Regions from separate parts of the Sphingomonas faeni genome, predicted to be linked through region 2. Evidence: predicted binding sites of a transcription regulator. Region 2 holds the regulator's gene; the other holds the start of a gene.
The links. Region 2 encodes LexA, which represses DNA repair genes until DNA is damaged. Its sites were predicted from a motif close to GTTCCNCNCTTGTTCT; they were not measured.
Positions count from the first base shown of each region.

Region 1: the regulator LexA is predicted to act here: its motif matches at 5,116-5,131, upstream of QFZ54_RS10475 (ribonucleoside-diphosphate reductase subunit alpha).

Region 1 covers NZ_JAUSZF010000001.1:2,264,778-2,271,483, reverse strand. The annotation lists gene QFZ54_RS10495 (hypothetical protein) at 1-1,334, opposite strand, end outside; gene QFZ54_RS10490 (ribonucleotide-diphosphate reductase subunit beta) at 1,331-2,383, opposite strand; gene QFZ54_RS10485 (hypothetical protein) at 2,446-2,646, opposite strand; gene QFZ54_RS10480 (DUF2171 domain-containing protein) at 2,718-2,978, shown strand; gene QFZ54_RS10475 (ribonucleoside-diphosphate reductase subunit alpha) at 3,118-5,004, opposite strand; gene QFZ54_RS10470 (hybrid sensor histidine kinase/response regulator) at 5,765-6,706, opposite strand, start outside.
Region 2 covers NZ_JAUSZF010000001.1:1,429,353-1,436,058, forward strand. The annotation lists gene trpD (anthranilate phosphoribosyltransferase) at 1-368, shown strand, start outside; gene trpC (indole-3-glycerol phosphate synthase TrpC) at 370-1,146, shown strand; gene moaC (cyclic pyranopterin monophosphate synthase MoaC) at 1,143-1,610, shown strand; gene QFZ54_RS06585 (energy transducer TonB) at 1,703-2,440, opposite strand; gene QFZ54_RS06590 (molybdopterin molybdotransferase MoeA) at 2,954-4,135, shown strand; gene lexA (transcriptional repressor LexA) at 4,204-4,878, shown strand; gene QFZ54_RS06600 (ComEC/Rec2 family competence protein) at 4,869-6,706, opposite strand, start outside.

The DNA of each region.
Region 1 (6,706 bases), 840 kb from region 2:
ACGTTTATTACGAGATAGCGGCTGTCGAAGGACTTCTCTGCCGCATTATAAATATCTAACTGTTTTGTATATCCGGTAACTAATTGACCGTTTTTTGAAAGTTTGATTTCAACTAAAATACGGCCATCTAGTGAGTTGGAAAACTTAAAATCAACAGGGCCCCTGCCTGTTTCCGCCTCTGGCGTGATGTCCAGATTATTTGCCTCGCAATATGACAGTGCAACCATATAAAACAGTCTTTGAGCCGCCTTCTCTAAGCGAGGCGTGCCATCGTCTGTGTATAAATCTTTCCACAGATCTCGATCTTCAACTAAATGGCGGAACTGTTCTATAATCTTATCAACAACGTCCAGTGCTGAATTGTGATCTAGCTTTTTAGGCCTTGCAATAGAAAAGGGGTAGTCTCGGATCACCCGATCGTACAGATCTCTCCACACCAATTCGCCAAGTTTATCGCCAGCAAAGTCGTAAGCTTTTCCGTCCATGCCGTGGATCAGATCTAGCAGATCCGCAAAAGAACCTGAACTAGACAACGCCCAAGTCTTTAATTGGCCCTTGCTTTCTAAGCTCTTCCGAGACCATAGCGAGGCTACTGAACCATTCAGGCTATCGCGGAACGCTTTGTTTTCTTCGCTAACTGCCTGAACGCCACGCCAATCGATTGCTACTGGTAGCGCTCGTAGAATGTCGAGCGGCAGAAGTATGATTGGAACGTCATGGCCGTTCGCGGTCGGGTTTTGTGCAAATGATGCTGAGAACGCTGCGCCGCTTTTAAGCGTAATGGAGTAGGATTTCGTGGCGACGGAAAGCTCTCCGTATACCCTCTGATTAAATGCTATTATATTTTTGAAGCATACGTTGGTGAACATGTCGCCAATCAGATCAGGGCCGAAGTCTTCTTCAAACAAGCCCATGGCCATGAACAGATCAGGATCGTCGATGCCGAGCTTGGCAATCTGGTGGCCGGTAATCATTATCTGGTTGGTCATTTTGGGACCAGCTCCTGATCCCGATATTGAGTTGGCGCCATATCCCAAGCAGGTTCCGGGAATCTCCGGAAATAAGAGCATCCTGTAAGCGGACCTCCATGCAATGTGGGCTTTATCACCGTTGCTATGCAGAAGTAGGCGCCGAACTTTTTCGAAGTGTTCGTCGAATATGACTTTCGCGTGTTGCATTTCGGGGTGGCTGCTCGTCTCAAGCAGCATGGGATCTGGGAAAAGCAGCGTATCTACATTTAGGCTGGGGTCAAAAACCCCAGCCTTCGTCATTAATGCCGGTGGGACATTAAAATGACGACTAAATAAATGCGGTTTAACGCTGCTTTTCTTCACTCAGCCGCGACCGAATCGCTGAACATGTCCCGGACCTCGCTCAAGTCCACGTTCGCAGCAGGCCCCTTCTTCGCGGTCTGGCGCTTGTCGAACGAGTCCCAGACGTCGTTCCACTGGCCCTTGGTTGCGGCCTTCGAATACTCCGTTGCGCGCTGTTCGAAGAAGTTGGCGTGCTCGACGCCGTTGAGCATCGGGGCGAGCCAGGGCAGCGGGTGCTCGTCGATCATGTAGATCGGCTTCAGGCCGAGTTGGGTCATGCGCCAGTCGGCGATGAAGCGGATGTACTTCTTGATTTCCTTGGGGGTCATGCCGTTGACCGGGCCCATCTCGAAGGCGAGGTCGATGAAATTGTCCTCGAGGCGGATCGTCGTCTGGCAGACGTCGGCGATGTCGTCCTTGACCGCCTTGGTCAGGCACTGGCGCTCCTGACAGAAGGTGTGGAACATCTTGATGATGCCCTCGCAGTGGAGGCTTTCGTCGCGGATCGACCAGGTGACGATCTGGCCCATGCCCTTCATCTTGTTGAAGCGCGGGAAGTTCATCAGCATCGCGAACGAGGCGAACAGCTGGACGCCCTCGGTGAAGCCGCCGAACATGGCGAGCGTGCGGGCGATGTCCTCGTCGTTGTCGACGGTGAACTTCTGCATGTAATCATGCTTTTCCTTCATCTCGGCATATTCGAGGAAGGCGCCGTACTCGCTCTCGGGCATGCCGATGGTGTCGAGCAGATGGCTGTAGGCGGCGATGTGGACCGTCTCCATGTTGCTGAACGAGGTCAGCATCATCTTGATCTCGGTCGGCTTGAACACGCGGCCGTACTTTTCGTGGTAGCAATCCTGCACCTCGACGTCGGCCTGCGTGAAGAAGCGGAAGATCTGCGTGAGCAGGTTGCGCTCGTGATCGCTGAGCTTCTGCGCCCAATCGCGGCAATCCTCACCCAGGGGCACTTCCTCGGGAAGCCAGTGGAGCTGCTGCTGGCGCTTCCAGAACTCGAACGCCCAGGGGTATTCGAACGGCTTGTACTGCTTGGAGGCGTGAAGGAGGGACATGGGGTAAGCCTTTCGGGGAATGGGTTTTATATCGGAAAACTGGGGAAATCAGGAGGGCGGCGTCATTCGGTGCTCCACTGCCACATCGCGGCGGCGGACATGGCGAGGACGATCGCGCCCGAGGTGAGCATGATGCCGATCATGCGGAACGCGTAGGTCTGTTGCTCGGTGACGCTCGGGCTGCGCAGACGGAGCAGCATCGCGGTGCCGACGATTCCGAGCACGCCCGCGACCACGAACATGATAGCTGAACCATATGTCATGCGGCGAACTCGCATGACATGCGTTGAGATGCCGAGCCCCGTATCGGGGAACCCACCACAGGAGAACGACCATGGTCGATGCAACCCAGATCCAGGAACATGCCGAAGTCATCGGCGCGGACGGCGTCCATGTCGGCACTGTCGACAAGGTCGAAGGCAACCGCATCAAGCTGACCAAGAAGGACTCGGGCCCGCAGGTCGTCGAGGGCAAGGGCCGCCATGAAGGGCATCATCACTTCATCTCGCTCGGGCTGGTTGCGGATATCGAGGACGGCAAGGTCCGCCTGTCCGCCAACGCCGACGTGGCGGTGACGTTCGAAGAAGAGGCCTGAACTCTTAGCGGCGCGTGTCGTACGCGCCGCCGAGACTGCCCGAGCCCCGGTCCGCTTCATGCGGGCCGGGGTTTTTTGCGTCAGGCGCCCCCCGGTCCGTGTTTCACGGGCCGGGGTCACCTTTGGCAGCCGAGGCGCCTTACTGGCAGGCAAGGCACTCATCGTAATCCTTCGACTCGACGTCGATCTGGCGCAGGTCGATCGTGTTGTCCGCCTCGACACCACCGGCGAACCCTGCACGCTGGACCGACTTCGAGCGGAGGTAATAGAGCGACTTGATGCCGAGCTCCCACGCGCGGAAGTGGAGCATCAGCAGGTCCCACTTCTCGACGTCCGCCGGGATGAACAGGTTCAGCGACTGCGCCTGGTCGATGTACGGCGTGCGATCCGCCGCCAGCTCGAGCAGCCAGCGCTGGTCGATCTCGAACGACGTCTTGTAGCAGTCCTTTTCCTCGACCGAGAGGAAGTCGAGATGCTGGACCGAACCACCCTGTTCGAGGATCGAGTTCCAGACCGCGTCCGAGTTCTTCGACTTCTCGCTCAGCATCTTTTCGAGATACGGGTTCTTGATCGAGAAGCTGCCCGAGAGCGTCTTGTGCGTGTAGATGTTCGCGGGGATCGGCTCGATGCACGCGCTGGTGCCGCCGCAGATGATCGAGATCGATGCGGTGGGGGCGATCGCCATCTTGCAGCTGAAACGCTCCATCGCGCCGACGTCGGCGGCATCGGGGCAGGGGCCGCGCTCGATCGCGAGCTGCATCGAGGCTTCGTTCGCCTGGCTGCTGATGTGCTTGAACATGCGGAGATTCCACGACTTCGCCATCGCGCCCTCGAACGGGATGCCGCGCGCCTGGAGGAACGAGTGGAAGCCCATCACGCCGAGCCCGACCGACCGCTCGCGGCCCGCGCTGTAGGCGGCGCGTTCCATGCCGGGTTCGTGGCGGTCGATATAGTCCTGCAGGACGTTGTCGAGGAAGCGCATGACGTCCTCGATCAGGCCCTTCTCGTCCTTCCACTGATCCCACGTCTCGAGGTTCAGCGACGACAGGCAGCATACCGCGGTACGCTCGTTGCCGAGGTGATCCTTGCCGGTCGGCAGCGTGATCTCGGAGCACAGGTTCGAAGTCGAGACCTTGAGGCCGAGTTCGCGGTGATGCTTGGGCATCGCCTTGTTCACGTGATCGGCGAAGACGATGTACGGCTCGCCGGTCTGGAGACGAGTCTCGACGAGCTTCTGGAACAGCGAGCGCGCGTCGACGGTGGCGCGGATCGCCTGATCCTTCGGCGAACGCAGGTGCCATTCGTCGCCGTTGCGGACGGCTTCCATGAAGTCGTCGGTGATCAGCACGCCATGGTGGAGGTTGAGCGCCTTGCGGTTGAAATCGCCCGAGGGTTTGCGGATTTCGAGGAATTCCTCGATCTCGGGGTGCGAGACGTCGAGGTACACGGCGGCCGAGCCACGGCGCAGCGAGCCCTGCGAGATCGCGAGCGTCAGCGAATCCATGACGCGGACGAACGGGATGATGCCGCTGGTCTTGCCGTTGAGGCCGACCGGCTCGCCGATGCCGCGGACGTTGCCCCAATAGGTGCCGATGCCGCCGCCGCGCGAGGCGAGCCAGACATTCTCGTTCCAGGTGTCGACGATGCCGCCGAGGCTGTCGGGGACCGAGTTGAGGTAGCACGAGATCGGCAGGCCGCGCCCGGTGCCGCCGTTCGAGAGAACGGGGGTGGCGGGCATGAACCAGAGCTTCGAGATCGCGTCGTAGAGGCGCTGTGCGTGGCCGGCGTCGTCGGCGTAGGCGGAGGCGACACGGACGAACAGGTCCTGATAGCTTTCGCCCGGGAGCAGGTAGCGATCCTTGAGCGTGTCCTTGCCGAATTCGGTGAGGAGCGCGTCGCGGCTGTGATCGACCTCGACCGGGTAGATCTGCGCGCGCACGGAGTGGCTGTCCTGCGCCTGGCGCGGCGCCTTGGGAGCCTCGGCTTCAGGCGTGGCAGTGGTTTGTTCGATCGTGTCTGTGGTCATGTCGCTATCCCGGCTGCTGTCTCTGAAATCCATCGAAACCGCTCCTAGTGTTCTGTATTCGTTCGAATCGGCGTCATGTCGCCATGCTACCATCGGACGGCCCCTAACGGGAGAACAAAAAGTGACCATCGCGGCGGTGGAAGGCGCGCTTACGGTCATATCGCATATGGCTATGCGAGGGTTGTTCTACCAGCGATTGGGTCCGCCCCCGAACGCAACCCCAAGAGATTGTGCCAAAGCGCCAAGAGACGCAAGGGGGTTGGGGGTGCGATCGGGGCTCGGTTCGTCGCGTTCACGTGCGGGTTGGACGAGCGGGATATTCGCGACGCGTGGAGTTCTGCGGGGTTCGCGAAGCGCAAGGGGGCGAAGGGGGAACGAAAAATTATTTAAGGGCGGGAAGTGGCAAATGTTGCTTTGTGGGAGGGGTACGAGGGGGGCTCGATTTTTTGTTAGGTGCCGTACCTTTCAGTTCTCCCGCGGAGGCGGGGGCCTAAGAGTCACGAACGTCGTCCTGCTTGATTCCTGGGCCCCCGCCTTCGCGGGGGAACGGGATGGGGGGGTCTTTCTCTTTCAAAACGAGAGCACCGGCCCACCCTCGCCAAAGTTCACCACCCCGCCGAAGTCCCACCACCCCGGCGGAGGCCGGGGCCCAGTTGGGGGACATTGCTAACCGAGCGCGGCGTGTTGTTACTGCGACCTCTCCAACTGGGCCCCGGCCTTCGCCGGGGTGGTGGTGGTGATTGGGTGGGGGTGTTCTGCCTCAGCCCCCAATCATCGTCCGGATCTGCGTTGCGAGCGCTTCCATCGCGAACGGTTTGGTGATCATCGACATCCCCGGTTCGAGGAAGCCCGATGCCAGCGCGGCGTTTTCGGCGTATCCCGTCATGAACAGGACGCGGAGGTCGGGGCGGAGTGCGCGGCCGGCGTCGGCGACTTGGCGGCCGTTCAATCCGGGGAGGCCGATGTCGGTGACGAGCAGGTCGATACGGTCCATCGTCTGCAGCTTGTCGAGCCCGGCGGGACCGTCATGCGCCTCGACCGCCTGATAGCCGAGTTCGCCCAGCACCTCGACGATCAGCGACCGGACCACCACGTCGTCCTCGACCACCAGCACGATCTCGCCCGCGTCGGTGACGTGCTCCTGGGTCAGGCCTGGAAGCGCCTCGTCCTGTTCCGCCACGCCGTAGTGGCGCGGCAGATACAGCTTGATCGTCGTACCCTGGCCGACCTCGCTATAGATCCTCGCATAGCCTTCGGACTGGCGCGCGAAGCCGTAGACCATCGACAGGCCAAGCCCGGTGCCCTGGCCGAGCGGCTTGGTCGTGAAGAACGGCTCGAACGCCTTGGCGATGGTATCGGCGGACATGCCCGTGCCGGTGTCGGACACGCAGACGCAGACGTAATGGCCGGGCCGGACATCGCGCTGGCTGGCGGCGAAATGGTCGTCGAGTTGTGCGTTTCGGGTCTCGATGGTCAGCGTGCCGCCGTGCGGCATCGCGTCGCGCGCGTTGATGGCGAGGTTCAGCAGCGAATTCTCGAGCTGGTTGGGATCGCACAGCGTCGTCCAGAGCCCCGTCCCGAGCACCATCTCGAGTTCGATCTGCTCGCCGGTCGTGCGACGGATCAGGTCCTCCAGCGATGCGACCAGCGGATTGACCTTCACCGGGCGCGGATCGAGCGGCTGGCGGCGCGAGAAGGCGAG
Region 2 (6,706 bases):
GCACCGAAGCCGCACTCGTCGTCTCGGGCGAAGAAGGCCTCGACGAACTGTCGGGCGCCGGCCCCAGCATCGTCGCCTCGGTCGGCAGCGTCGCGCTCCCCGCAAGGATCACGCCCGAAGACGCCGGCCTCACCCGCCACGCCACCACCGATATCCGCGGCGGCGACGCGGCCCACAACGCCGACGCGCTCCGCCGCCTGCTCAAGGGCGAGGCGGGACCCTACCGCGACGCCGTCCTGCTCAACGCCGCCGCCGCCTTGATGGTCGCCGGCACCGTCCCCACTCTCGTCGAAGGCGCCGCGCAAGCCGCCGCCGCCCTCGACACCGGCAGCGCCGACGCGCTGCTCGCCCGCTGGATCGCCTACTGACATGACCATGCTCGACCGTATCCTCGAGACCAAGCGCGCCGAAGTCGCTGCGCGGAAAGCCACGACCTCGCTAGCCGATATCGACGCCGGCATCGCCCGGATGTCGAAGCCACGCGGCTTCCGCGCCGCACTCGATGCAAAGACCGGCTACGCACTGGTCGCCGAGGTCAAGAAGGCCAGCCCCTCGAAGGGCCTGATCCGCGCCGACTTCGACCCCGTCGCGCACGCCCGCGCGTACGAAGCCGGCGGTGCCGCGTGCCTGTCGGTGCTGACCGACGAAAAGTGGTTCCAGGGCTCAGACGCGTATCTGACCGCCGCCCGCGACGCAGTCTCGATCCCGGTCCTGCGCAAGGATTTCATGGTCGACCCGTGGCAGTCGACCGAGGCGCGCGCGATCGGCGCCGACTGCATCCTGATCATCGTCGCCGCGCTCGACGACATCCAGATGGCCGAGATCGAGGCGTCCGCGCTCGAATGCGGGATGGACGTGCTGGTCGAGGTCCACGACGCGCATGAAATGGAGCGCGCGCTACGGCTCAAGTCGCGCCTGATCGGCGTCAACAACCGCGACCTGCGCGACTTCACCGTCGACTTCCAGCGCACCTACGATCTCGTCGGCAAGGCGCCCAAGGACTGCACCTTCGTCGCCGAAAGCGGCCTCACAACCCGCGCAGAACTCGACGCGATGGCCGAGCACGACATCCACTGCTTCCTGATCGGCGAAGCGCTCATGCGCCAGGACGACATCGAAGCCGCAACGCGCGCTCTCGTCGGATGACCGGCCTCACCCACATCGACGAAGCCGGCGCGGCAAGAATGGTCGACGTCGGCGGCAAGGCGGTCACCGCCCGCGAGGCCGTCGCCTCCGGCCGCATCACCATGTCCACCGAAGCCGCCACGGCAATCGGCGCCGGCACCGCGAAGAAGGGCGACGTCCTGGCGGTAGCCCGCGTCGCCGGCATCATGGCCGCCAAGCGCACCAGCGACCTGATCCCGCTATGCCACCCGCTCCCGCTGACAAAGGTCGAGATCGACCTAGTCGTCGACGAAACCGGCGTAACCGCCACCGCCACCGCCTCGACCGAAGGCAAGACCGGCGTCGAAATGGAAGCGCTCACTGCCGCAACGGTCACGCTCCTCACGATCTACGACATGGCCAAGGCCATCGACAAAACAATGGTCCTCTCAGACATCCGCGTCCGCGCGAAATCCGGCGGCAAATCCGGAAACTGGACCGCCTAACGAGGAACCCTCTCCCCAAAGGGGAGAGGGAAAGACGCCAAAGGCGGCGAGGGTGAGGGCAAGCCAAACAGAACGCGCTCGGCTATGGCCCCTCAATCCCCATCCATAGACCAGTCGTGGCTCTCCACGATCGTAGACTCCACCGGCCGCCCCGCCGCATCCAGCGAAGGGTCATACCGAAACCGCTGTTCGATCAACCGGCACGTCAGGTCATCCAGCACCCGGCTCCCGCTAGACCGCGTCACCCGGCACCGCGACACCCGCCCATTGGTCTGGACCAAATACCGCACGAACACCCGCCCCCGGATCCCCGTCTCTGCGGCCTCGCGCGGATAATCCGAGTCCCTCAACCGCCCGCTGCGCCACTCCGGCGGTGTTTCCTCACCGCCGCCGCCGTCGCCGTCTCCATACCCGCCGCTGCCGGTCCCATTACCGATCCCGCCACTCCCGGTCCCCGGCCCGCGAACGTTCGAAGCCCCCGAAGTCGCCTCCGCACCCACCCCAGCCTTCTCCGCCACCACGACAGGCGGCGGCACGACGATCGGCACGATCTGCGGCGGCGCCACCACCTCGGTAGCCTTCGACTTCAGGTTAGACGGCGACGCAGCCCCCTCGGGCTTACGGCTAGGCGACGGCCGAGGCCTGACCTTCTCCTCGGGCGGCGGTGGCGGAGGCGGCGCCGCATCGAACACCTTCAACGCATCGGTCACCGCTCCCGGCATCGTCACCACCAGCCCCGACAGCAGCGCATAACCAAGCATCCCCGGCAGCAGCACCGCACCCACCGCCGCCCCGATCCTGTCTTTCGCCCGAGGCGTATAGCGTGTCATCATACTGATCTGGTGTCTCTTTCCCCCAAACAAAGCCCCGCGCGCCATGAACGCGCACTGGCCAAGCCCCCAGAAGACCCGATCGCGACCAACCCACACCCGTCATCGCAGAAGAAGCGCGCCGCCCACCCAAATAAAAATACCACCCCGGCGAAGGCCGGGGCCCAGTTGGGAAAGCCGACGCAATAACGAGCGACGTCCGCCCAACACTTGTTTCCCCGCGAAGGCGGGGACCCAGCCTGGGCTCCCGCCTTCGCGGGAGAACAAGGAGGAGGTAACTAACGTACGATACCCGTCAGCTCAAAGCGCCCCAATCAATCCGCAACCCACACCCCACTAACCCAACAACACCTGTCCTACACACCAGACCCATGGCAAAGCGCGGAACATACCCACGCACCCTGCGCTTCCCCCATACGAAACCGCCCCAAGGCACAAACCGCCAAACTGCTCCCAGCGTCTATACTTCCTATACTTCACTTTTCAGAAACGCCCGAAAACAGAGTCTTACGCATGACCCTAGTCCCCGTCGCCGAAGCCCAGACCCGCCTCTTCGCCATGGCCCCCCGCGTCGGCAGTGAGGCCGTGGCGTTACGCGAAGCCGCCGGCCGCTGGGCCGCGGAGGACATCCTCGCCCGCCGCACGCAGCCGGCCGCCGACCTCTCGGCGATGGACGGCTACGCGATCCGCTTTGAAGACCTCCCCGGCCCCTGGAAAGTCATCGGCGAAAGCGCCGCCGGCCGCCCCTTCATCGGCAAAGTCGCCCCCGGAGAAGCCACGCGAATCTTCACCGGCGCAGCGATGCCCGAAGGCGCCGACACCGTCATGGTCCAGGAAGAGGCCGAACGGGACGGCGAAACCCTGATCCTCGCCGGCGAAGGCCCGGAGACATTCGGCCGCAACACCCGCCGCAAAGGCCTCGACTTCACGACCGGCACCCGCCTGATCGCCGCCGGCGACCGCCTCAGCCCCGCGCGCATCGCGGTCGCCGCGACCGGCGGCCATGGCAGCCTCACCGTCAACCGCCGCGTCCGCGTCGCCGTCGCCGCCACCGGAGACGAACTCGTCCCCCCCGGCTCGACGACCGACGGCGTCGCACTCCCCGAATCGAACGGCATCATGCTGGCGGCAATGCTCGCCGACATGCCCGTCGACATCATCGACCTCGGCATCCTGCCCGACAATCTCGAAATCCTGCGCGAGGCGTTCGCCAGCGTGCAGGCCGACCTGCTCGTCACCACCGGCGGTGCGTCGGTCGGCGATCACGACCTGGTCCGCCCCGCAATCGAGGCGGCCGGCGGCACGATAGATTTCTGGCGGATTGCCCTGCGCCCCGGCAAGCCGATGATGGCCGGCCGGATCGGCGAGATGATGGTGCTCGGCCTCCCCGGCAACCCGGTCTCCGCGTTCGTCACCGCCACGCTGTTCGTGAAGCCGGTCGTGGCGCACATGGCCGGCGCGCGCGACCCGCTCCCTCAGTCGACCCACGCGCTGCTCGGCGAAGACCTCCCCGCCAACAATGCTCGGACCGACTATCTCCGCGCCGAACTCCGCGACGGCAAGGCCTATGCCTCGACGATCCAGGACAGCTCGATGCTCCTCACGCTGGCCCGCTCGACCTGCCTGATCGTCCGCGCCGGCAACGCGCCGGTGGCATACGAAGGCGAATCGGCGGAAATCCTCGTTATCGCGTGATACGGACGCTTGACGGCGTTAATTATGTTCCATAGAAGTTCCCAGTCTGTTCCGGACGGAGAACCGCCATGCTCACGCGCAAGCAGCACGAACTCGTCTGCTTCATCAACGATCGCCTCAACGAAACCGGCGTATCGCCGTCGTTCGAGGAGATGAAGGACGCGCTCGACCTCAAGTCGAAGTCGGGCGTCCACCGTCTGATCAGCGCGCTCGAGGAGCGCAACTTCATCCGCCGCCTGCCGAACCGCGCACGCGCACTCGAAGTGCTGCGCATGCCCGAGCGGGCGGAGAAAAAGGCGCCGTCGAAGGCGTCGAACGTCAAGGCGGCCCCCACCGCCGCAACGCCGCAACCGGCCAACGACGTCATCGAGATCCCCCTCCACGGCCGCATCGCCGCCGGCGTCCCGATCGAGGCGTTCGAAGGCAGCACGATGCTAGCCGTCCCCGCCGCGCTTCTCGGCACCGGCGAACACTATGCGCTGGAAGTCTCCGGGGACTCGATGGTCGAAGCCGGTATCCTGGACGGCGACTACGCCCTAATCCGCCGCACCGAGACCGCCCGCGATGGCGAGATCGTCGTCGCGCTGATCGAAGACAGCGAAGCCACGCTGAAATACTTCCGCCGCGAAGGCGCGATGGTCCGCCTCGACCCGGCCAACCGCGCCTACGACCCCCAACGCTACGCCCCCGCGCAAGTCCGCGTGCAGGGCAAACTCTCCGGCATCCTCCGCCGCTACGACTGAACCGCTCCATCGCGGAGCCGAGCGTGCCGCGAACTGAACGAGCGCGCGGCACGCTCAAGAACGGGCGGATCGCGCCAGGGGTGGCGATCGCCCGCCTCGAGGATCGTCACGACCGTCCCCGTCCCCAAAGTCAGCGCGACCCCGCCCGTCCGTCGCAGAACACGGCGGTCCAGCTTTAGCCACCGCGGCACACAACGTTTCGGCAGACCGCGTTCGCTGACCACGACGTCAGCGCTGCGACAGGCGGCGATCAGTTCGGCGATTGGGACCATATAGGCGCTGCGGGTCGCGAGGATCCGCCACATCCTTCCCCGAGCGGCGATATCGGTGACGCAAAGATCACGACTGCATCGAGCGTCGGGCTGATCCGCAAGCAACAGCGGCTCGCCGTCCACCCCGCCATTCTCGGCGAGCATGTCCCGCGTATAGTCCCCAGCCCGATCACGCAGCATAGCCAACCCCGCCGCCGTCCGCACCGCAACATGACGACCGTCACCCGTAACGAGAACGTCAGGCGCCGGTGTTGTCAACGCCCAGATCGCTCCGGCCACCAGCGGCAGCAGCCCCAGTTGCCGCAACCGCGTCCGCCACAATGCAATCCAAATCCCTCCAACGACCATCAGCGCAAACGCCGCCGTCGGCATCGCCGGCAAGGACCGCACCGAACCGGGGGCGCCAGCGACGATATGTGCAAGCCACAAAAGCGCATCGAGCGAGCGCTGCACCAGCCACCAGATCGGCGCGCCAAGACCGCCGGCGTCGAGCAGCAACGCGAGCGCTTCCAACGGCATCACGACGAACGTCGTCAACGGAATCGCGACGATGTTGGCGAACGCCCCGTACAGCCCGGCCTTGTGGAAATGATAGACCGCGATCGGCATCAGCGCGAATTCGACCAGCAGCCCCGTCAGCAACAGCGACGCGACGCCGCGTGCCAGCTTGCGTCCTCGCCCCTCGTCATGTGGCCCGAAGAATGCGCGGATCACCGGATGTTCGTGCAGGGCCATGATGGCGGTGATCGCCGCGAACGACAGTTGGAAGCTAGGCCCGGCCGCCGATTCCGGCAACACCAGCATGACGCACGCCGCCCCCGCCGCGACGAGCCGCAACGTCATCGCCTCGCGTCCCATCGCCAGCGCCGCCAGCACGAGCAGCGCCGCGACGCACGAACGGATCGTCGGCACCTGGCTCCCGGTCAGCAAGGTATAACCGATCGCCGCCGCCGCCCCGGCCAACGCGGCGATCAACGGCAGTCGCGCGTGCAAAGCCAGCCACGGACTGAGCGCCAGCAGACGCAACACGATCAGCATCGTCGCCGCCACCGCCGCGGTAATGTGCAGTCCGCTCACCGACAGCAAATGCGCGAGACCTGCCCGGCGCATCGCCTCCGAATCCTCTTCGCTGATCGCGCCGACGTCGCCGGTCGCAAGCGCGGCCGCGATACCGCCCGCGCTGCCATCCAGCCGCGATACAATATGGTGCGACAGCGCGACACGGATGCCAGCGCCTGATTCGCTTGACCTAGTCACGACCACCGGTGCGAAGCCGCGCCCGGTCGCGCCGATCCCGCCGAACCACGCGACGCGCGCGAAGTCGTACGCGCCCGGCACCGCGGGGAGCGGCGGTGGCATCAGCCGCGCCCGCAACTGGATGACCGCCCCCGTCCCCAGCAGGTTCGGCGCATCCGCTTCCGCCAGATTGACGCGGACGCGGTACGGCAAGGATATTGGCTGCCCGCCGGTCTCCACCCCCTTCCCAACCGGCAATACCGTCAGCCGCACCAGCTTCCGCGCCACCAACGGCTCGATCGCCTCAACCTTCGCCGAGA